DNA from 3 places in the Polymorphospora sp. A560 genome. Region 1 is predicted to be linked to each of the others. Evidence: riboswitches for the same ligand, from Rfam matches in the RefSeq annotation. Region 1 holds a riboswitch; each other region holds the start of a gene.
The links. Region 1 has a riboswitch for thiamine pyrophosphate ahead of thiE (thiamine phosphate synthase). Riboswitches for the same ligand answer to the same signal wherever they lie in the genome.
Positions count from the first base shown of each region.

Region 2: linked by a shared signal. The riboswitch ahead of thiD (bifunctional hydroxymethylpyrimidine kinase/phosphomethylpyrimidine kinase) and the one ahead of thiE (thiamine phosphate synthase) in region 1 are both predicted to bind thiamine pyrophosphate.
Region 3: linked by a shared signal. The riboswitch ahead of QCD66_RS07515 (ECF transporter S component) and the one ahead of thiE (thiamine phosphate synthase) in region 1 are both predicted to bind thiamine pyrophosphate.

Region 1 is NZ_CP122282.1:812,268-819,295, forward strand. It holds gene QCD66_RS03850 (ABC-F family ATP-binding cassette domain-containing protein) at 1-1,092, shown strand, start outside; gene QCD66_RS03855 (aldo/keto reductase) at 1,126-2,067, shown strand; TPP riboswitch at 2,119-2,226, shown strand; gene thiE (thiamine phosphate synthase) at 2,221-2,853, shown strand; gene thiO (glycine oxidase ThiO) at 2,850-3,932, shown strand; gene thiS (sulfur carrier protein ThiS) at 3,964-4,164, shown strand; gene QCD66_RS03875 (thiazole synthase) at 4,170-4,943, shown strand; gene QCD66_RS03880 (thiamine phosphate synthase) at 4,940-5,587, shown strand; gene thiC (phosphomethylpyrimidine synthase ThiC) at 5,675-7,028, shown strand, end outside.
Region 2 is NZ_CP122282.1:224,614-231,641, reverse strand. It holds gene QCD66_RS01125 (MFS transporter) at 1-1,031, opposite strand, end outside; gene QCD66_RS01120 (FCD domain-containing protein) at 1,081-1,791, shown strand; gene mscL (large conductance mechanosensitive channel protein MscL) at 1,832-2,296, shown strand; gene QCD66_RS01110 (hypothetical protein) at 2,345-2,578, shown strand; gene QCD66_RS01105 (hypothetical protein) at 2,660-3,004, shown strand; gene QCD66_RS01100 (benzoate/H(+) symporter BenE family transporter) at 2,973-4,223, opposite strand; gene QCD66_RS01095 (helix-turn-helix domain-containing protein) at 4,289-4,870, shown strand; TPP riboswitch at 4,925-5,023, shown strand; gene thiD (bifunctional hydroxymethylpyrimidine kinase/phosphomethylpyrimidine kinase) at 5,078-5,947, shown strand; gene QCD66_RS01085 (P1 family peptidase) at 5,944-7,023, opposite strand.
Region 3 is NZ_CP122282.1:1,627,933-1,634,960, reverse strand. It holds gene QCD66_RS07545 (acyl-CoA dehydrogenase family protein) at 1-754, opposite strand, end outside; gene QCD66_RS07540 (DUF6328 family protein) at 966-1,469, opposite strand; gene QCD66_RS07535 (sugar isomerase domain-containing protein) at 1,540-2,289, opposite strand; gene QCD66_RS07530 (AAC(3) family N-acetyltransferase) at 2,303-3,094, opposite strand; gene QCD66_RS07525 (TIGR03943 family putative permease subunit) at 3,114-3,863, opposite strand; gene QCD66_RS07520 (permease) at 3,877-4,818, opposite strand; TPP riboswitch at 5,078-5,183, shown strand; gene QCD66_RS07515 (ECF transporter S component) at 5,253-5,843, shown strand; gene QCD66_RS07510 (ABC transporter ATP-binding protein) at 5,959-7,028, shown strand, end outside.

The sequences.
Region 1 (7,028 bases):
CCGGACAACTTCCTCGACGTACCCGGCAAGCGGTGGCTCGAACGGCGGCTGCGCGAGTCGGCCAAGTCCGTGCTCTACGTCTCGCACGACCGGGAGTTGCTGGCCCAGACCGCCGACCGGGTCGTCGCCGTCGAGGGCGGCAGCGCCTGGACCCACCCGGGCGGGTTCGCGAGCTGGCACGAGGCCCGGGTCGCCCGCCACGACCAGCTCGAGGAACGTCGGCGGCGATGGGACGAGGAGCACCAGAAGCTGCGTGAGCTGATGCTGATGTACAAGCAGAAGGCCGCGTACAACGACGGGATGGCGTCGCGCTACCAGGCGGCGCAGACCCGGCTGCGCAAGTTCGAGGAGGCCGGCCCGCCGCCGCTGCCGCCGAAGGACCAGGCCGTCCGGATGCGGCTCACCGGTGGCCGTACCGGCAAGCGGGCCGTCATGTGCGAGCAGCTCGAACTCGACGGCCTGACGTACCCCTTCGACCTGGAGATCTGGTACGGCGACCGGGTCGCGGTCCTCGGCGCGAACGGCACCGGGAAGTCGCACTTCCTGCGGCTGCTCGCCCGCGGCGGCACCGACCCCGACCCGGCGAACGTGCCGGTCGACGTCGGGGTGACACTGGCACCCGTCACCCACGACGGGGTCGTACGGCTCGGCGCCCGGGTCCGGCCCGGTCACTTCTCGCAGACCCACGACCGGCCGGAGCTGATGGCGAAGACCCTGGTCGAGGTGTTGTGGCGCGGCGATGACCACCGGGACGGGATGGACCGGCACGCGGCGATGGCGGCACTGGGCCGCTACGAACTCGCCGGCCAGGGCGACCAGCGGTTCGGCACGCTGTCCGGCGGTCAGCAGGCCCGGTTCCTCGTGCTGCTGCTGGAGCTGTCCGGGGCGACCCTGCTGCTGCTCGACGAGCCGACCGACAACCTCGACCTGGCCAGCGCCGAGGCACTCGAAGAGGGGCTGCGGGCCTTCGACGGCACGGTGGTGGCGGTGACCCACGACCGGTGGTTCAGCCGGTCGTTCGACCGCTTCGTCCTCTTCCGCGGCGACGGCGAGGTGGTCGAGGTGCCCGAACCGGTCTGGGACGTCGCCTGACACCGTCCCGCATAGGCTCGCGACATGACTGAGATGCGCTACCGCCGGTTGGGTGACTCCGGGCTCGTGGTGTCCGTGGTCGGCATCGGCTGCAACAACTTCGGCCGCAAGCTCGACGCCGCCGGCACGAAGGCGGTCGTGGACGCCGCGATCGACGCCGGGATCAACCTCTTCGACACCGCCGACATCTACGGCAACCCGCACGGCGCCTCCGAGGAGCAGCTTGGCGCGGCCCTGCGCGGGAGCCGGGACGAGGTGGTGGTGGCCACCAAGTTCGGCATGAACATGGAGGGGGCCAACGGCGCCGACCGGGGTGCCCGCGGAGCCCGCCGGTACATCGTCCGGGCCGTCGAGGCGTCGCTGCGCCGGCTCGGCACCGACCACATCGACCTCTACCAGATGCACGAGCCCGATCCGGCGACGCCGATCGAGGAGACGCTGTCGGCGCTCGACGATCTCGTCCGCGCCGGGAAGGTCCGTTACCTCGGCAACTCCAACTTCGCCGGCTGGCAGATCGCCGACGCCGAGTGGACCGCCCGGACCCGGAACCTGACCCGGTTCGTCAGCGCCCAGAACCACTACAGCCTCATCGAGCGGGACGCCGAGACCGAGGTCGTGCCGGCCTGCGAGCGGTTCGGGCTGGGCCTCCTGCCGTTCTTCCCGCTGGCCAGTGGCCTGCTCAGCGGCAAGTACCGGCGGGGCGAGAGCGCGCCGCAGGGCACCCGGCTGGCCGAGGACCGGTGGGCCAAGCGGCTGGCCGCCGCGCCCTGGGACCTGATCGAGTCACTGGAGAAGTTCGCCGCGGAGCGCGGCCGCAACCTGCTCGACGTCGCCATCGGCGGGCTCGCCGCCCGCCCTGCGGTCACCTCCGTGATCGCCGGGGCGACCACCCCCGACCAGGTACGCGCCAACGCGCGGGCCGGTGCCTGGGAGCCGTCCGCCGAAGACCGGGAGGCGCTCGCCACCCTGCTCTGACCTGGTCCCCCCTTTACGGGGACCGGACGGCAGACGTACTCTCGGTCGCGGAAGTGACCCACGGGAGCCCGGTGCACCGGGCTGAGAGGGGGGCTGCAGCCCCCGACCGTCGAACCTGATCCGGGTAATGCCGGCGCAGGGAGGAGTGCTGCTGTGCCGTCTTTCGGACGACTGCATCTCGTGACCGACACCCGGCCGGGCCGGGATCCGCTCGCCGTCGTACGGGCCGCCCTGTCCGCCGCCGGCGCCGAACTCGTCGTACAGGTCCGGGTCGAGGACCTGGCGAGCGACCGGGAGGCGTACGACCTGGCCGGCCGGGTCACCGACCTGTGCGCGGCGGCCGGAGCGACCTGCCTGGTCAACGACCGCCTGCATGTCGCGCTCGCGGTCGGCGCCGCCGGCGGCCACGTGGGCGCGCTCGACCTGCCCGTCGACGCGGCCCGCCGGGTGCTCGGCCCGGACGCGGTGCTCGGCGCCACCGCGCGTACCGGGGAGGCGGGGCGGGCGGCGGTGGCGGCCGGGGCGACCTATCTCGGCGTCGGACCCTGCTACCCGACGTCGACCAAGGACGGGCTGCCGGCCCCGATCGGGCCGGCCGGGATCGCCGCGGTGGCCGGCGCGGTCGACGTGCCGGTCATCGCGATCGGCGGGGTGACCGCGGCCAGCGCCCCGGAACTCGTCGCGGCCGGCGCGTACGGCGTGGCCGTCGTCGGCGCCGTCTCGTCGGCCGCCGACCCGGCCCGGGCCACCGCCGAACTGCTCGCCGCGATCACGGCCGTCCGATGAGGCCGGACGTCGCCGTCGTCGGCGCCGGGCCGATCGGACTCGCCATCGCATGGCGCTGCGCCGCCCGGGGGATGAGCGTGGTCGTCCACGACCCGGCCCCCGGTTCGGGTGCGTCGGACGTGGCGGCCGGGATGCTGGCCCCGGTGGCCGAGGCGTACTTCGGCGAGGAGGAGCTGACCTCGCTGCTGGTCGCCTCGGCCGCCCGCTGGCCCGGCTTCGCCGCCGAACTCGCGCGGGCCGCCGGCACCGAGGTCGGCTATCGCGACGAGGGCACCCTCGTGGTGGCCCTCACCGCCGACGACCTGGCCGAGGCGGAGCGGCTGTGGACGTACCAGCGGGGGCTGGGGCTGCCGATCACGGTGCTGCGCCCGGCGGAGTTGCGGGCCCGCGAGCCCGGGCTCTCGCCGCGGGTGCGCGGTGGCGGGTATGCGCCCGACGACCACCAGGTCGACCCCCGGCGCCTGGTCGTCGCCCTGGCGGCGGCGGCGCGGCGGGCCGGGGTACGCGTCGAGCCGACCACGGTCACTGATCTGTCCACGGTGGACGCGGGCACGGTGGTGGTCGCCAACGGCGTCGGCGCGGCCGCACTGGCCGGCGTGCCGGTCCGGCCGGTCAAGGGCCAGGTGCTGCGCCTGCGCGCGCCGGACGGTGCCGCGCCCGGCTTCCGGCACGTGATCCGGGGCTACGCCGACCGGCGGCACGTCTACCTCGTGCCGCGCGCCGACGGCGAGGTGGTGGTCGGGGCGACCGTCGAGGAACGGCTCGATGACACCGTCACGGCGGGGGCCGTACTCGATCTGCTGCGGGCCGCGACCGACCTGCTGCCGGAGATCGCCGAATACCACCTCACCGAGACCCGGGTCGGCTGGCGGCCCGGTACGCCGGACAACGCCCCGATCATCGGTGCGCTGCCCGGCCGGCCGGGAGTGGTCGTGGCCACCGGGCACTACCGGCACGGCATCGTGCTGACGCCGCTGACCGCCGACCTGGTCGCGGACCTCGTCACGACCGGGGTCCCCGACCCGGTGCTGGACCCGTTCGGGCCGGCCCGCTTCACCACCGATCCGACGCCGAACTGAGAGCGGAGGCACACCCGTGCCGGACGATCCGATCGAACTCACCGTCAACGGGGCCACCCGCCCCTTCACCCCGGGTACGACCGTCGCCGCGGTCGTCGCCGCGTCGACCACCCAGCACCGCGGTGTGGCGGTGGCCGTCAACGGCGAGGTGGTGCCGAGGGGCGCCTGGCCGGCGACCACGCTGCGGCCCGGCGACCGGGTCGAGGTGCTGACCGCGGCCCAGGGCGGCTGATCGCGGTGTCGTCGTTCGAACTCGGCGGGCAGACCTTCACCTCGCGACTGATCCTCGGCACCGGCGGTGCCGCGAACCTCCACGTGCTGGAACGGGCCATCCGGGCGTCCGGCACCGAACTGGTCACGCTCGCGCTGCGCCGGGTCGACACCGCCGCCACCATGCAGGGCGGGCTGCTCGACCTGCTCGACCGGTGCGGGGTACGGCTGCTGCCGAACACCGCCGGCTGCTACACCGCCACCGAGGCGGTGAAGGTCGCCCACCTGGCCCGCGAGGCGTTCGAGACGGACTGGGTGAAGCTGGAGGTCATCGGGGACGAGCGCACCCTGCTGCCGGACGGGGTGGAACTCCTCGCCGCCGCCGAATGCCTGGTCGCCGACGGGTTCACCGTGCTGCCGTACACCTCCGACGACCCGGTGCTGGCCCGCCGGCTGGCCGACGTCGGCTGTGCCGCGGTCATGCCGGCCGGGGCGCCGATCGGGTCCGGGCTCGGCATCAGCAACGAGCACCACATCCGGCTGATCACACAGTCGGTGGACGTACCGGTGATCCTCGACGCGGGCATCGGCACCGCGTCCGACGCCGCCCGGGCGATGGAACTCGGCTGCGCCGGCGTGCTGCTGGCCAGCGCGGTGACCCGGGCCGCCGACCCGGAGCGGATGGCGACGGCGATGCGGCACGGGGTCGAGGCCGGATGGCTGGCCGCCGGTGCCGGCCGGATCGCCCGCCGGTCCCACGCCCTGGCGTCCACACCGGACGACGGGCGGCCGCAACTGTGACCGGACCGGGCGGCGTCGTCGTCCTCACCGACCGTCGGCTGGCCCACCGGCCACTGGTCGACGTGGTGCGGGGCTGTGTCGACGGCGGCGCCCGGTGGGTGGTGCTGCGGGAACGGGACCTTCCCCGGGCCGAGCGGACCAGGCTCGCGGACCGGCTGCGCGCCGTGCTCGCCACGGTCGGCGGGCGACTGGTCGTCGCCGGCCCCGACCCGCTGGGCGGCGACGCCGTGCACCTGGCCACCGCCGACCCGTATCCGTCGCCGGCGCCGTCGCTGGTCGGCCGGTCGTGCCACGACGAGGCCGAACTCGACCGGCTGTCCACAGAGGACTACGTGACGATGTCGCCGGTCTTCCCGACCCCGTCCAAGCCCGGCTACGGACCACCACTGACCGTCGACGGGCTGGCCCGGCTGATCCGGCATTCCAGCGTGCCGGTGCTCGCCCTCGGCGGCATCCGTACCGCCGCCCAGGTCGCCCGGTGCCACGCCGCCGGTGCGGCCGGCGTCGCGGTGATGGGCGTCGTCATGTCCGCCGCCGACCCGGCGGCCACCGTCGCGGCGCTGCGCGCCGGCCGCCCACCGCGGGCCGGTTCCGGCGGCGGCGATCCGCAACCCCCGGCCCGCCGCGGCCGGCGGTCCGGCTGAGCGTCATCCAGAGAAGAAGTTTGTCGTGAGCGGGCGGAGCGGCCGGCTCGGCTCGCGTCATGACGACGAGCGAAGCGAGGAGATGTCATGCAGGCACGCCGCAAGGTCTACGTCGAAGGTCCACGACCGGACATCCAGGTGCCGTTCGCCGAGGTCGAGCTGGCCGGCGACAACGCGCCGGTCCGGCTCTACGACACATCGGGTCCGGGGTCCGATCCGGAGACCGGACTGCCCCCGCTGCGCGGTCCGTGGATCGCCGAGCGCGGTGACGTCGCGCCGGTCCGCGGCGGTGGCAGCCCGCTCGCCGGCACCCGGCCGACCCAGCTCGCCTACGCCCGCGCCGGCCGGATCACCCCGGAGATGGAGTTCGTCGCGGTCCGCGAGGGCGTCCCGGCCACGGTCGTACGGGACGAGATCGCCGCCGGTCGCGCCGTCCTGCCGGCGAACGTCAACCACCCCGAGTCCGAGCCGATGATCATCGGAAGCCGGTTCCTGGTGAAGGTCAACGCCAACATCGGCACCTCGGCGGTCACCTCGTCGGTCGCCGAGGAGGTCGACAAGCTCACCTGGGCGACCCGCTGGGGCGCCGACACCGTGATGGATCTGTCGACCGGCAAGCGGATCCACGAGACCCGCGAGGCGATCGTGCGCAACTCGCCCGTGCCGATCGGCACCGTGCCGATCTACCAGGCGCTGGAGAAGGTCGGCGGCGACCCGGTCAAGCTCTCCTGGGAGATCTTCCGGGAGACCGTGATCGAGCAGGCCGAACAGGGCGTCGACTACATGACGGTGCACGCCGGGGTGCTGCTGCCGTATGTGCCGCTGGCCGTCGACCGGGTCACCGGGATCGTGTCGCGCGGTGGCTCCATCATGGCCGCCTGGTGCCTCGCGCACCACGAGGAGAACTTCCTCTACACCAACTTCGCCGAGCTGTGCGAACTGCTCGCCCGCTACGACGTGACGTTCTCGCTGGGCGACGGCCTGCGGCCCGGCTCGATCGCAGACGCCAACGACGAGGCGCAGTTCGCCGAGCTGCGTACGTTGGGCGAGCTGACCACCGTCGCGTGGGAACACGACGTACAGGTGATGATCGAGGGGCCCGGCCACGTGCCGATGCACAAGATCAAGGAAAACGTCGACCTCCAGCAGGAACTGTGCCACCAGGCGCCGTTCTACACCCTCGGTCCACTCACGACGGACATCGCGCCGGCGTACGACCACATCACCTCGGCCATCGGTGCGGCGATGATCGGCATGTTCGGCACCGCGATGCTGTGTTACGTCACCCCCAAGGAGCACCTCGGCCTGCCCGACCGCGACGACGTCAAGGCCGGCGTGATCGCGTACAAGATCGCGGCGCACGCGGCCGACCTCGCCAAGGGGCACCCGGGGGCGCAGGCCTGGGACGACGCGCTCTCCAAGGCGCGGTTCGAGTTCCGCT
Region 2 (7,028 bases), 590 kb from region 1:
TGTCCGATGGCGAGCAGGGCCACCCAGAGCAGGGCGCCCTCGTACGGCAGGAACGCCAGCCCCAGGTAGCCGGCCGCCATCGCCGTCGACAGCAGCAGGACCGCCGGTCGCAGCGCCCCCGGCCGGGTGGCCACCGAGGGCATGATCAGCGCCACCGGGATACCGAAGGCGGTGACCAGCGCCAGCAGCAGACCGGCGTACTGCGCCGAGTAGCCGGCGTCCCGGAACATCTGCGCCAGCCAGCCCATCGCCGCGTACCCGCCCAGCGACTGCACCCCGAAGTAGAGCGCCATGGCCCAGCCGAGCCGGGTCCGGGCCGGCCGGATCCGGCCGGTGGGGGCCGCGCCGGTCGCGGCCGGTGGCCGGGTACGCCGCAACGCGGCCGGCAGCCAGGGCAGAAGCGCGACCGCGGCGAGGAGCGCCCAGGCGCCGAGCCCGACCCGCCAGGAGCCGAACGCGTGCGCGACCGGCACGGCGGCCGCGGCCGCGGTCGCGGTGCCGACGGTCAGCGACATCGAGTACGCCCCGGTGACCAGCCCGGCCCGGGCCGGGAAGTACTGCTTCACCAGCATCGGCAACAGGATGTTGGCGATGGCGACACCGGCCAGCGCGACGGCGGTCAGCACCACGAAGGCGTACGGGTTGCCGGTGAGGACCCGCAGCACCTGCCCGGCGGCGAGGACGGCCATCGCGACGGCCAGCAGCCGGGCCGGCGAGATCCGGCGGACCAGCCACGGGGTCGTCGCGCCGAGGACGGAGAAGGCGATCGCCGGCATGGTGGTGATCAGGCCGGCCATCGCCCCGGACGCGCCGAGTCCGACCCGGACCTCGTCGAGGAGCGCGCCCAGGCTGGTCACCGCCGTACGCAGGTTGAGCGCGACGAGCAGGATGCCGACCAGGATCACCAGACCGCCCCGGACCGCCGGCCCGCTCCCGGTGCTGCCGTCGGCGGGCGGGCCGGCGACGGCGGTCGGCGGCGGTTCCACGCGAGGGGCGGCCGGCACGGCGAGCGAGGTGGGTGGCGGGGTCATACCGGCGACCATACAATCATGGGATGATTTTCGGCCGAGGCTGTAACCGATGACACTGCCGCCGGCGGGGCCGCGTGCCGGCGCCCGGCAGACCCTCGTCCGCCAGGTCATCGACCAGCTCAACGAGCAGGTGACCAGCGGCGCGTGGCCACTCGGCAGCAAGATCCCGACCGAGCCACAGCTCGTGGAGTCGCTCGGCGTGGGCCGCAACACGGTCCGCGAGGCGGTCCGGGCCCTCGTGCACGCCGGCGTTCTGGAGTGCCGGCAGGGCTCGGGGACCTACGTCACCTCGACCGACGAACTGTCCGGTGTGGTCGCCCGCCGGCTGGCCCCCACCGCGGCCCCGGAGGTCGTCCGGGCCGCCCGGGCCGCCGAGGCCGTCGAGGTACGCCGGGCGTTCGAGGTCGAGGCGGCCCGGCTCGCGGCGCTACGACGTACGCCGGAAGACCTTGCCGCACTCGACGCCGCGCTGACGGCGCGGGAGGCCGCGTGGGAGTCCGGCCGGCCGGAGGTCTTCGTGGCCGCCGACGCGGCCCTGCACACGACGATCGTGGCCGCGGCACACAACACGATGCTGGCCGAGCTGTACGCCTCGTTCGGTACGGCGATGCGCGCCACGCTGACCGAGGCGATCGGGCCGGAGCTGCACCCCGACCGGTACGTCGACCACTCCGCACTGGTCGAGGCGATCCGGGCCGGCGACACCGAAGGGGCGACGCGCGAGGCGGGTGCTTTCCTGGAGACCCCACTGCGGGCATAGGTTGTCGATCGACAGCGGCAATCTTCCCCGGAGGTTGGGAATGCTCAAGGGCTTCAAGGACTTCATCCTGCGCGGCAATGTCGTCGACCTTGCGGTCGGTATCGTGATCGGCGCCGCGTTCACCGCGGTGGTGACGCAGTTCACGAAGTCGTTCCTCGAACCACTGATCCGGGTGGTCACCCTGCTGGTCACCGGCGGGGACGGGTTGGAACAGACCGCGCCCGAGTTCCGGGGCATCCCGTTCGACTGGCCGGCGTTCATCAACGCGGCGATCACCCTGTTCCTCACCGCCGCGGTGCTCTACTTCCTGGTGGTCATGCCGATGAACAAGCTCGCCGAGCGGCGCAAGCGGGGCGAGGAGCCGCCGCCCGCGGCGCCGAGCGAGGAGGTCAAGCTCCTCACCGAGATCCGCGACGCCCTGGTCGCCGCCGGCCGGGTGCCGGGCCGCGACGGCGACGCCCTCGACCGCCTGATCAACCGGGAGCAGCCGCCGGCCCAGCGCTGACGCCGGGGCGCCGACCATTGTCGAACACCTGTTCGATAGGGTCCGCGCATGGAGCAGCGAAAGCACTGGTGGAACGGCAAGTGGGGACGACTTGCCCGGCGTGACGTCTACCTTCGCGCCGACGGCGACCGGTGGCACGTGGAGCAGCGCGCGGGGGGCGCCGAGGGCGTCTCCCGCTTCTACGAGTTCGACAGCGAGGACGACGCCCTCGACGCCGTACGCGCCCTGCTCGACGGTCCCGGCACCTGGCGGGAACTCTCCGCCCGCCCGACCGCCTGGTGAACGGGACGGCTCGGTGAAGGGAATGGCCCGGCGGGCGCGGCCGCCGGGTTTGGCGGCATCCGCCCGGGGTACCGAGGCGCCATGCGAGCACCAGTCGATCCGCCGTTCGCCGAGGTCGAGTCCGGAATGCGCGTCGTCGACGCGACCGGGGCGGAGATCGGCCGGGTCGCCGCGTCCCGGCCCGGCGACCCCAACGCGGTGACGGTGCAGGCGCCGCCGGACGGCGCCGGTGAGGGCCTGTCCGAGGTCGAGACACCGGCGGCGCCGGATGTGCCGCCGGATGCCGCCGCCCGCCTGCTCCGGGCCGGATACCTGCGCGTCGACGGCACTCCCGACCACTACGTGGCGGCCGACCAGATCGCCGAGGTGACCGGCGACGTCGTACTGCTCAAGGTCAGGACGGATCAGCTGACGTCCGGACGCTGAGCGGCTGCGGTTCGGTGCGCTCCGGCGTCGTGGTCGGCGTCGGCGCGGGCGGCTCGGCGGCGACGCGGTTGCGGCTACGCATCAGCAACAGCATGAACCCACCGGCGACCAGCCCCCAGAACGCCGCCCCGATCCCCAGCACCGACAGGCCGGACGCGGTCACCACGAAGGTCACCGCCGCCGCCTCCCGCCCCTCGGGCGCGGCCACCGCCGCGGCGAGGGCGGAGGCCAACGCACCCAGCAGCGCGAGCCCGGCCACCGCCTCGACCAGCACCGGCGGGGAGAGCAGCACGAACGCCGTGGCCAGCCCGGCCGTCAGCCCGAGTACGACGTAGCCGACGCCCGACGTCATCGCGGCGATCCACCGGCGGTCCCGGTCGGGGTGGGCGTCCGGGCCGGCCACCAGGGCGGCGGTGATCGCGGCGAGGTTGATGACGTGACCACCGGCGGGCGCCGTCAGGCCGCTGGCGATCCCGGTGCCGACCAGGATCGGGCGCAGCGGCGCCCGGTAGCCGTAGTTGGACAGGACCGCCATGCCGGGCACGTTCTGCGAGGCCATCGTGACGACGAAGAGCGGCAGGGCGACGCTGACCAGGGCGGACACGTTCCAGGTCGGCGCGGTGAACTCGAGGACCGGCAGCAGGGCCGCCCCGGTCAGGCCGCCGGGCGGGCCGGACACCGCGATCGCGGCGACGGCCACGACGAGCGCGGCGGGCACCGCCCACCGGCGGGCGAACCGGGTCAGCAGCGCCCAGGTGAGGATCACCGGCGCCGCCATCAGCGGTACGTCGATCAGCGCCCGGACCGGGGCGATGCAGAGGCTGAGGAGTACGCCGGCCAGCATGGCACTGGCGATCGGCTGCGGGATGGCGGCGATCCAGCGCCCGAGTGCCGGGAACAGGCCCGCCGCCACGATGAGCAGCGCCGAGACCAGGAACGCGCCCACGGCCGCCGGGAACCCGCCCTCGACCGCCCCGGTCGACACCAGCAGGGCGGCCCCCGGGGTGGACCAGGCGACGCTGATCGGCAGCCGGTGGCGCAGGCTCAACCAGATCGCCACCAGCCCCATCACCACACAGAGGGCGAAGAGACCGGAGGCGGCCTGTCGCTCGGTGGCGCCCACGGCGCGCAGCCCGGCGAGCACCACCGCGAAAGAGCTGGCGAAGCCGACGAGGGCGGTCACCACACCGGCCAGCACCGGTTGCGCCAGGCGTTCCATCGACGGTCCTCCCCATGACCAGGCCGTTCCGCAAACGGAACGCTCCGGTCATGCACCATAGCCGGATGGATTCGCGTCGTACAAGCCGCCGACCGGCGGTCGACGGAGGCGGCGAGGGCGCCGAGGTCGGCCGGCGGGTCCGCGAACTCCGGGAGGCGCGGGGCGTCTCCCTCTCCGCCCTGTCCCGACGCGCCGGCGTCGGCAAGGCGACCCTGTCCGGCCTGGAAAACGGCACCCGCAACCCGACCCTGGAGACGCTCTACGCGGTGACGGCCGAACTCGGGGTTCCGCTGGCCGCCGTACTCGCCGCCCCCGGCACGGATGCCGCGACGATCCGCGGTACGGCGGTCGAGGCGACCCTGCTCCAGGTCTTCGACGAGGGCGACGTCACCTTCGAGCTCTACCGGATGCGGGTGCCGCCCGGACCACCCCAGACCTCACCGGCACACCAGCGGGGTGTGACCGAACACGTCACCGTCTTCAGTGGACTGCTCCGGGCCGGCCCCGTCGGCGCGCCCGCCCTCGCCGGCACCGGCCAGCACATCACCTGGATCTCCGACGTACCCCACGTCTACGGCGCGGTCGGCGACGACGAGGTGCACGCGAGCCTGCTGATCCGCTACCCCGGCCGGTCGCGACGCCCGTAGCCGGGCCACCCGGTCTCACGGCTCGTACCCGGCCCGCGGGCTGGATACGATGTCGGCAGTGACACGGGGTGCCCGCCCTTCGAGCGGGCTGAGATCACACCCGTCGAACCTGATCTAGTTCGTACTAGCGAAGGGATGTCCGGGTGAGCCCACGCCTGTCCGCCATTGCCCGGTGCGCCGCCGCTCCCTTCAGGAAGGCGTGCGGCCATGCACCCGACTGACCCGACCGACCACCGGCAGACACCACGCGTCCTCTCCATCGCGGGTACGGACCCGACCGGCGGCGCCGGAATCCAGGCGGACCTGAAGAGCATCGCCGCCAACGGCGGATACGGCATGGCGGTGGTCACCGCCCTGGTCGCCCAGAACACCATGGGGGTCCGCTCGGTGCACATCCCGCCGGTCGAGTTCCTCACCGAACAACTCGACTCGGTCAGCGACGACGTCGAGATCGACGCCGTGAAGATCGGAATGCTCGCCAACTCGACCATCATCGAGGCGGTCGCCGACTGGCTCCGCCGGCAGCGGCCGCCGGTCGTGGTCCTCGACCCCGTCATGGTCGCCACCAGCGGCGACCGGCTGCTCGACGAGCGCGCGGTCGACGCGATCCGGAACCTCGTCCGGCACGCCGACCTCGTCACGCCCAACATCCCCGAACTCGCCGTCCTCGCCGACGAGCCCGCGGTCTCCCGGTGGGACGACGTACTCGAGCAGGCACACCGGGTGTCCGCCACGTACGGCGTCACCGTCCTGGCCAAGGGCGGGCATCTCGCCGACGGGTCGGCCTCCGACGCCCTGGTCGACGCCGGCGGGCGGCTGTCCGGCGGCCGGGACCTCTTCGAGTTCCCCGGTGAGCGGATCGAGACGACCAACACCCACGGCACCGGCTGCTCGCTGTCGTCGGCGCTGGCGACCCTGCGCCCGCAGGCACCCGGCTGGGAGCATGCCGTCGACCGGGCGAAGCGCTGGCTGACCGAGAGCATCACCCACGGCGCGGCCCTGCGGGTCGGCCACGGCAACGGCCCGATCAGCCACTTCGCCGGCCTGTGGGCCGGCCAAGACGGAGCGTGGTCCTAGCCCGTACCGGCCACACCACGCTCACCGAGCAGCGCGAGCAACCTGTCGTGCGGGACGGCATACCTGACGTGGCCGTTGAACCCGACCGTGGTCGTCGCCATGAACAGCGAGTTCAGCAGCGCCTCCTCGGTCGCCTCGAGGACGGCGGTGAACAACGGATCCACATCGGACTCCGGCAGCACCGGCAGCACCGGCAGCACCGGTTCGGCCGTGGCGAACGCCAGCGCGTAGTCCCCGCTGCCGCTGGTGAAGTCCGACCCGACCCGGCCCATCGCGAAGATGGCGCGCCGGGCGAGGCGGCCGAGCTGGCGCGCGTCCAGGCGGGCGTCGGTCGCGACCACGATGACGCAGGAGTTGCCCGGATGCTCCGCGGCCGCCCCAGGCGCCGCTCCTGGCGTCACCGGTGCCACCGGTACGCCCATCCGCTCGCGCGACACCGGCACCCCGCACACCCGCAGTACGCCGGAGAAGTTCGACTGGACGAGGACACCGACGGTCGCCGCTCCGCGCGAGGTCGTGGTCACCCGTGACGACGTACCGATTCCGGCCTTGAACCCCAGGGCGCCGGTGCCGGTGCCGGCGCCGACACACCCCTCGCCCGGCAGCCCACCGGTGGCACCGTGCAGGGCGGCGAGCACGTGTTCCTCGGTCACCGGCCGCGCCCGGATGTCGGAGAGGAAGCCGTCGTTGGTTTCGGCGACCACCGGGTTCACCGACTGCGCGTCCTCCCGCCCGGGCAACCCCAGGAGGTACGTCACCAACGCGTCCGCGACCCGGAACGTCGACAGGGTCGCGGTCAGCAACACCGGTGTCTCGATCTCGCCCAGCTCGGCTACCTGGGTCGAGCCCACGATCTTGCCGTACCCGTTCCCGACCGACAGCCCGGCCGGCAGCGCCGCCCAGGTGAACAACTGCTCCGGTACGACCGCGGTCACCCCGGTACGGATGCTGTCGCCGGCCACGATCGTGGTGTGACCGACCCGTACGCCGCTCACGTCGGTGATGGCGTTGTGGGCGCCCGTCGGCAGCACACCGATCTCGATACCGAGCTGTCGGGCCCTACGCGGTTCCTGCACGGCTG
Region 3 (7,028 bases), 820 kb from region 1:
AGGCGGTGATGCCGCCCCGCTGCCCGTCGGTCGCCGGCACCCGGGCCATCACCACCAGCAGGGTGGCGACGGTGCCGTTGGTGGCCCACAGCTTGACGCCGTTGAGCTTGAAGCCGCCCTCGACGGGTTCGGCGGTCGCGCCGAGCCGGGCCGGGTCGGAGCCGACGTCGGGCTCGGTGAGCAGGAACGCGGACACCTCACCGGCGGCGAGTCGCGGCAGGAAGCGCTTCTTCTGCTCAACGCTACCGAACATCTTCAGCGGCTGCGGTACGCCGATCGACTGGTGTGCCGACAGCAGCGCGCCGATCGCCGGGCTGACCGAGCCGGCCAGCATCAGCGCCCGGCAGTAGTGCAGGTTGGACAGGCCGAGGCCGCCGTACTCCTCGTCGATCTTCATGCCGAAGGCGCCGAGCCGGCCGAGGCCGCGGAAGACCTCGTCGGGGATGCGGGCGTCGCGTTCGATCTGTGCGCCGTCGACCTCGGTACGGACGTACTCGCCGAGCCGGGCGAGGAAGTCGTCGGCCTTGGCCACCTGCTCCGGGTCCGGTCGCGGCCACGGGTCGATCAGGTCGAGCCGGAGCCGGCCGAGGAAGAGTTCCTTGCCGAAGCTGGGCTTGCCCCACTCGGTTTCCCGGGCTGCCTCCGCGACCTGCCGGGCCTCCTTCTCCGAGACCTGGCCGGCCTCCTTCGGCAGTGGCCCGGCACCGCCGTCGATCCCACCCGCCGCCGGGCGTTCGTCCTGCGTCGTCGTCACGGCAACCCCCTCCTCCGGGTACGGCTCAGCGTGCTGCTTCCCATCACGCTACTGACCGGTAATACCCAGGAAAGGGTCTGTTGATTCAGCATCTGAACAAGACAGCCATCCAGTGGTCGTCTGCTGTTCAGACAGTTCCGACTCGGTGTGTCGACCGCCTCAACAGCAGACGATCACCAATCCGACGCCGGCAAAGCCTGGCGTGGCCGATTCACCGGGTCGAGGTGGGGGCCTCCTCGTCGTCGAGGTCGTCCTCGTCCCCGTCGCCCCAGTTGCGTCGCAGGAACGGCAGGCCGGCCCAGTAGACGAGGAAGAAGATCGCGGTGATGCCACTGAGGATGAAGGCGACCGGCCGGGGCAGGATGAAGTCGGTGATCAGCAGTACCGAACTGACCATCGCGATCAGCATGAATCCCAGCCCACCGCTGGCGACGGCGTGGGCGTACCGGACCAGTTCCGGCTTGCGGCCCTGCCGGAACAGGGCCCGGTGGAACGCGACCGGCGAGATGATCAGCGCGGTGGCGCCGGCCGCGGACAACAGCGCCACCACGTAGACGTCCCGCTGGAACGCTGTGGTGTCCGGGAAGCCGCTGCTGAACGGCAGCGTCAGCAGGAAGGCGAAGAGAATCTGTACGCCGGTCTGCGCGACGCGCAATTCCTGGAGCAGGTCGGCGAAGTTGCGTTGCCAACGCTGTTTCTCGGTCTCCTTGGCCACCTGACGCCTCCCGTTACCCCGCCGATGACAACGCTCGTGAATGCCCCGGCGGAGGGGTGACGAAACAACCTCAGCTACCGCGCCTGATCCGGCCGGCGTACCGCCGCTCCAACTCCTCGTTGTGCGCGTCGCCGGCCGGGATGTTCGCCGACAGGTAGACCGGCGGGGTCTGCCCGGCGTCGACCAGCCGGCGCACCACCTCCACCACGATCTGCTGCGCCAGCAGGGCGGCGGTGATCGACGAGACCGCGCCGACCGCGCCGCCGCCGGGCAGTTCCAGGGTCGCGTCCCCGTACGGGGCACCGTTGTCGAGGACCACGTCGGCGAGGTCGGCGAGCTTGCGCCCGGACGGGTGCCGCGACTCGACGCCGGCCGAGTGCTCCCGCGAGGTGATCGCGATCAGGCCGTGGCCGCGCTCCTTGACGAGCTGGGCGAACTCCACGATCGCCCCGTTGACCCCGGAGTTGGAGGCGACGACGAAGACGTCGGCAGGGCTCACCGGCAGCAGGTCGAGCAGGCGGTGGGCGACGGCCGGGTCGCGTTCGAGGGTCGGCCCGAGCACGCTCGGCGACTCACCGCCGTGGATCACCACGTCGCGCAGCGCCACCCGGTTGGTGGGCACCAGTCCCCCGGCCCGGCCGGCGATCTCCATGGCGAGCGCCTCGGAGTGGCCGGTGCCGAAGGCGTGCACCACCCCGTCGGCGGCCAGCGCCGCGGCGATCAGGTCGGCGGCCCCTTCGACGGCTTCGCGCTGGCCGGCGGAGACCCGGTCGATCGTCGACCGGACGACGGACAGGTAGGCATCGGCGCTGAGGGTCATCGGTCCTCCGGGTTCATCGGTTGGCGGCGATCCAGTCCACGGCGAAGTCGACGGCGGCCCGCTGGCGCATCAGCCGGCACCGGGCGGCACCGACCTCGCCGAACCGGACCGCGCCGGTCCCGTCCAGGTCGGCGCCGAGCAGTTCGAAGTCGCCCTCGTCGAGGTCGACGTCGTCCCACCAGCTCCATTCCCGGCCGCCGGCGCCGGTCAGCACGGCCGCGCCGAGGCGCTCCCGGGGCGGGTCCGGCTGCCGGTATTCGGCCAGGTGCAGCGAGGTGTTGGAGTCGTGGCCGACGCCGAGCAGCAGCACGTCGGCGTCGAGGTCGTAGAGCCGGCCCAGCGGCGAGGCGTCGCCGAGCATCCCGGCCCGCGGGTGGTCGGCGACGAGGTCGCCGGCCCGGGCGCCGAGGGCCGCGAACGACACCTGCGGGTGGTCGCTGCGCCGGGCTCCCGGCGACGTACGCACCAGCTCGGCGAGCGCCCCCATCCAGCGGCTCGGCGTCACGGCCGGGTCGAAGCCCGGCATCTCGTCGCGGATGGTCGCCCACCAGTGCTCCGGTACGGGCGGGTTGCGCCAGTTCGCCGGGTCGGAGTTGTCCGGGGTGTGGGTCGGCACTACCAGGGTGCCGTCCGGGCCGAGCACGTCCCGCAGGGCCAGTACGACGGTCTGCGGGCCGCCGCACACCCAGCCGAGCGGGCGCATCGAGGCGTGTACGACGAGCACCGATCCGGGCCGTACGCCGAGCCGGACGAGGTCCGCGGCGAGCATGGCGCGGGTGAGCGGGGCCGCCTGGGTGATCTCCACTCCCGCCACGGTACGTCGGCTACCCGTACTGCTGTTTCGGCGGGTCCACCTGTCGCCAGGACTCGACCTGGAGGTAGGGGATGTCCTCGCCGTTGACCGGGTCGGTCATGACGCGGTCGGTGTAGCCGCCGACCACCTCGACCCAACTGTCGGCGGGCAGCCCGACCGGAACGTTGCCGCTCATCCCGAGTTTGATCGGCCGCCCGTCGGCGGCGCAGCAGGACAGGATCATCCGGGCCAGGATCGGTTCGCCGCCCGGCCCCTCGGCGAGGAAGCCGGTGAGCTGCACGGTCCGGCCGGTCAGCGAGGCGCCGCCGTCGAAGATCGCCCGGGACGCGTAGTCGAGCACGCTGATCTTCGCCGGGTCGCCCTCGGGCAGCGGCGGGTAGCTGTCGGCCCGCTGGCTGGATAGCGCGGTGCCGGCCTGGCCGGCGGCGAACGAGCCGAGCGCCGGCGGGGCGACCAGCAGCAGGCCGAGCACCGGTGCGATCAGCAGCCAGCCGACGCGCGGCTCGTGGTGCCCCTTGCCCCCGTGCTCGTGGCCGTGGTCGTCGTGCTCGTGGTCGTGCCCGGCGCCGGTGGTGCCCGGCCGGGGGCGCAGGTCGTGCAGCAGCGTCATCACCGCGACCGCGACCAGCAGGACACCGGAGGCGATCAGGAACGGCCGCAGCCCCTCCTTGACGTAGCGCAGGTACATGTCGGTGAAGCTGGCCTTGAGTACCGAGCCGCCGAGCAGCAGCAGCACCACGGCCTGGGCCCGCCGGTTCATCGCCGTCCTCCGCTCACAGCAGCACCACACCGACCCCGACGGCCACCAGTACGGCCACCACGAAGGTGGCCGGGGCGAACCGGAACGCGAACCGCCGGCCGAAGACGCCGGCCTGCATCGACACCAGCTTGAGGTCGACCATCGGGCCGACGACCAGGAATACCAGCCGGGAGGTCAGCGAGAACTGCGACAGCGACGCGGCGACGAAGGCGTCGGCCTCCGAGCAGATCGACAGCAGCACGGCGAGCACGGCCAGCACCAGCACCGACAGCACCGGGTTGTCGGCGACCAGTTGCAGCCAGCGCTCCGGCACCAGCACGTTGATGCAGGCCGCCGCCATCGCGCCGAGCACCAGGAAGCCGCCGGCGTGCACCACGTCGTGGCGTACGGCCGCCCAGAACGCCCGGCCCTTGGACATGCCGTCGAGTTCGGGTCGGTGCGGCAGCCGGATCCAGTCGGCGCGGCCCAGCCGCAGCCACAACCAACCCATGATCATCGCGACGACGATGCTGGCCAGGCCGCGGGCGACCACCATCTCCGGGCTGCCGGGAAAGGCGACGGCGGTCGAGGCGAGCACGATCGGGTTGATCGCCGGCGCGGCGAGCAGGAACGCCAGGGCGGCGGCGGGGGTGACCCCGCGCCGGATCAGCGAGCCGGCGATCGGCACCGCCCCGCACTCGCAGCCGGGCAGGACCACGCCGGCGGCGCTGGCCACCGGTACGGCCAGGGCCGGGTGTCGCGGCAGCGCCCGGGCCCAGAACGAGCGGGGCACGAAGACCGCGATCACGGCCGAGAGCACGACGCCGAAGACCAGGAACGGCACCGCCTGCACCATGACCGAGACGAACACGGTCGTCCAGGTCTGCAGGCGCGGGCTGGAGATCGCGGTCGAGAGCGGCCCCCGGAAGACCACCAGCAGGAGCAGCAGCGCGGCGAGCACCTCGACCGAGCCGATCCGGTCGCCGAGGAGCGGGCGGCGCGGTGGTGGTCCGGGGTCGGGTGGGCCGCCGCCCGCCGGTCCGGTGCCGCTGGCGGGGCCGGCCCCCGTGGTGTCGGGGGCGGCATTGGCCGTGGTCACTGAAGGCTGGTCCCTTCACTACGGACGGTCGCGGTGGGGGCAGACCACCCTACCGCGCGACCAGGTGTCGGGGGCCACATCCGACCTCGGCGCTGTCGCGAAATCACCGTCGGTGCTAGCGTCGGCGCCACAACTTCATATCCGACAGGGGAGCGCACAGCGCTGAGAGTGCGGGACACCACCGCAGACCCTCGAACCTGATCTGGGTAATGCCAGCGCAGGGAGTTCGGTCGATTCTCCAGCCGCGCCACGACCGTCCGGTCGTGGCGTGCGTCTTGCCTGGTTCGCTCGAAGAACTGGGAGGCACAGCCATGACACAACCCACCGCCAGCCGCTGGCGTACGGTCGACATCGTCGTCGCGTCGGTGATCGCCGTCGCGTTCGGCGTCATCTTCTGGGCCTGGAACCTCGTGTGGAGCGCCACCGACCCCGCCTTCGCCTTCTTCCCGGGGGCCCAGGGCATCATCTACGGCATCTGGCTGCTGCCCGGCGTGATCGGCGGGCTGGTGATCCGCAAGCCGGGGGCGGCGTTCTACTGCGAGTTCCTCGCCGCGTTCATCTCGGTGATCCTCGGCAGCCAGTGGGGTGCCCTGGCCATCGTGCAGGGCGCCTTCCAGGGCCTCGGTGCGGAGGCCGCGTTCCTCGCGTTGCGTTACCGCTCCTTCAAGCTGCCGGTGGCCGTGGTCTCCGGCGCGCTCGCCGGCCTGGCCGCCGCGGTCTTCGACCAGATCCGCTACTACGCCGGCTACGACCTCGTCTCGTTCCGGATCCCGATGTTCGTCTTCACCGTGATCAGCGCCGCCGTGATCGCCGGTGCCGGCGGCTGGGCGCTGACCCGGGCGCTGGCCCGGACCGGGGCCCTGGATCGCTTCCCGGCCGGCCGCGAGCGGACCGCCGTCTGAACCGGATGCACCGATCAAGGACCGGGTACGCGGCGGCGCCCGCGTACCCGGACTCGGCCTGGACCGGCGACCCGGCACCCGGCGACCCGGCACCCGGCGGCCCGGTGGGGCGCCGGTGAGCACCGTCGAGCTGCGCGGCTTCGGGTGGCGGCACGCCGGCCGTAAGGCGTGGGCGGTCCGCGGCCTCGACCTGCGCGTCGAGCACGGCGAGCGGGTGCTGCTGCTCGGCCCGTCCGGGGCCGGCAAGAGCACCCTGCTCGCCGCGCTCGCCGGGCTGCTCGCCGAGGACTCCGGCGAGCAGGAGGGCACCGTCGAGATCGACGGGCTCGACCCGCGCAAGTCGCGGGAGCGGGTCGGCATCGTCTTCCAGGACCCGGAGAGCCAGCTCGTGATGGCGCGCTCCGGTGACGACGTGGCGTTCGGGCTGGAGAACCGGGGGGTGCCGGCCGGCGAGATCTGGCCCCGGGTCGACGAGGCGCTGCACCGGGTCGGTTTCCCCTACGACCGGGACCGGCCGACCGCCGCGCTGTCCGGCGGCGAGCAGCAGCGGCTCGCCCTGGCCGGCGTCCTCGCCCTGCGCCCCGACCTGCTGCTGCTCGACGAACCGACGGCCAACCTCGACCCGGCCGGCGCGGCGCTGGTACGCGACGCGCTCGATCGCGCGGTCGGCCGGGACACCACGATGATCCTGGTCGAGCACCGGGTGGCCGACGCGCTGCCGCTGGTCGACCGGGTGGTGGTGCTGGCGCCGGCCGGCGGCGTGACCGCCGACGGCGCACCGGATCAGATCTTCGCCAGCCACGGCGACACGCTGGCCGACGGCGGGGTGTGGGTGCCCGGCCGGCAGGTCCCGGCCCGCCGGGCCACGACGGCACCCGGCGACGTGCTGCTCACCGCCGGGGCGGCCGGCCTGCCGCCCCGCCTGGCACCGACCGACCTGGCCGTACGCGCCGGCGAGGCGGTCGCCGTACTCGGGCCGAACGGGGCCGGCAAGTCGACGCTGGCGCTGCTGCTCGGCGGGCTGCTCCGGCCGGGGACCGGGCAGGTGGTGGCGACGCCGGCCCTGGCCGGTGCCGACCACCGCCGGCCGCCGCACCGCTGGCGGGCACCGGCGCTGACCCGCCGGATCGGGTCGGTCTTCCAGGACCCGGAGCACCAGTTCGTCACCGGCACGGTCTTCGACGA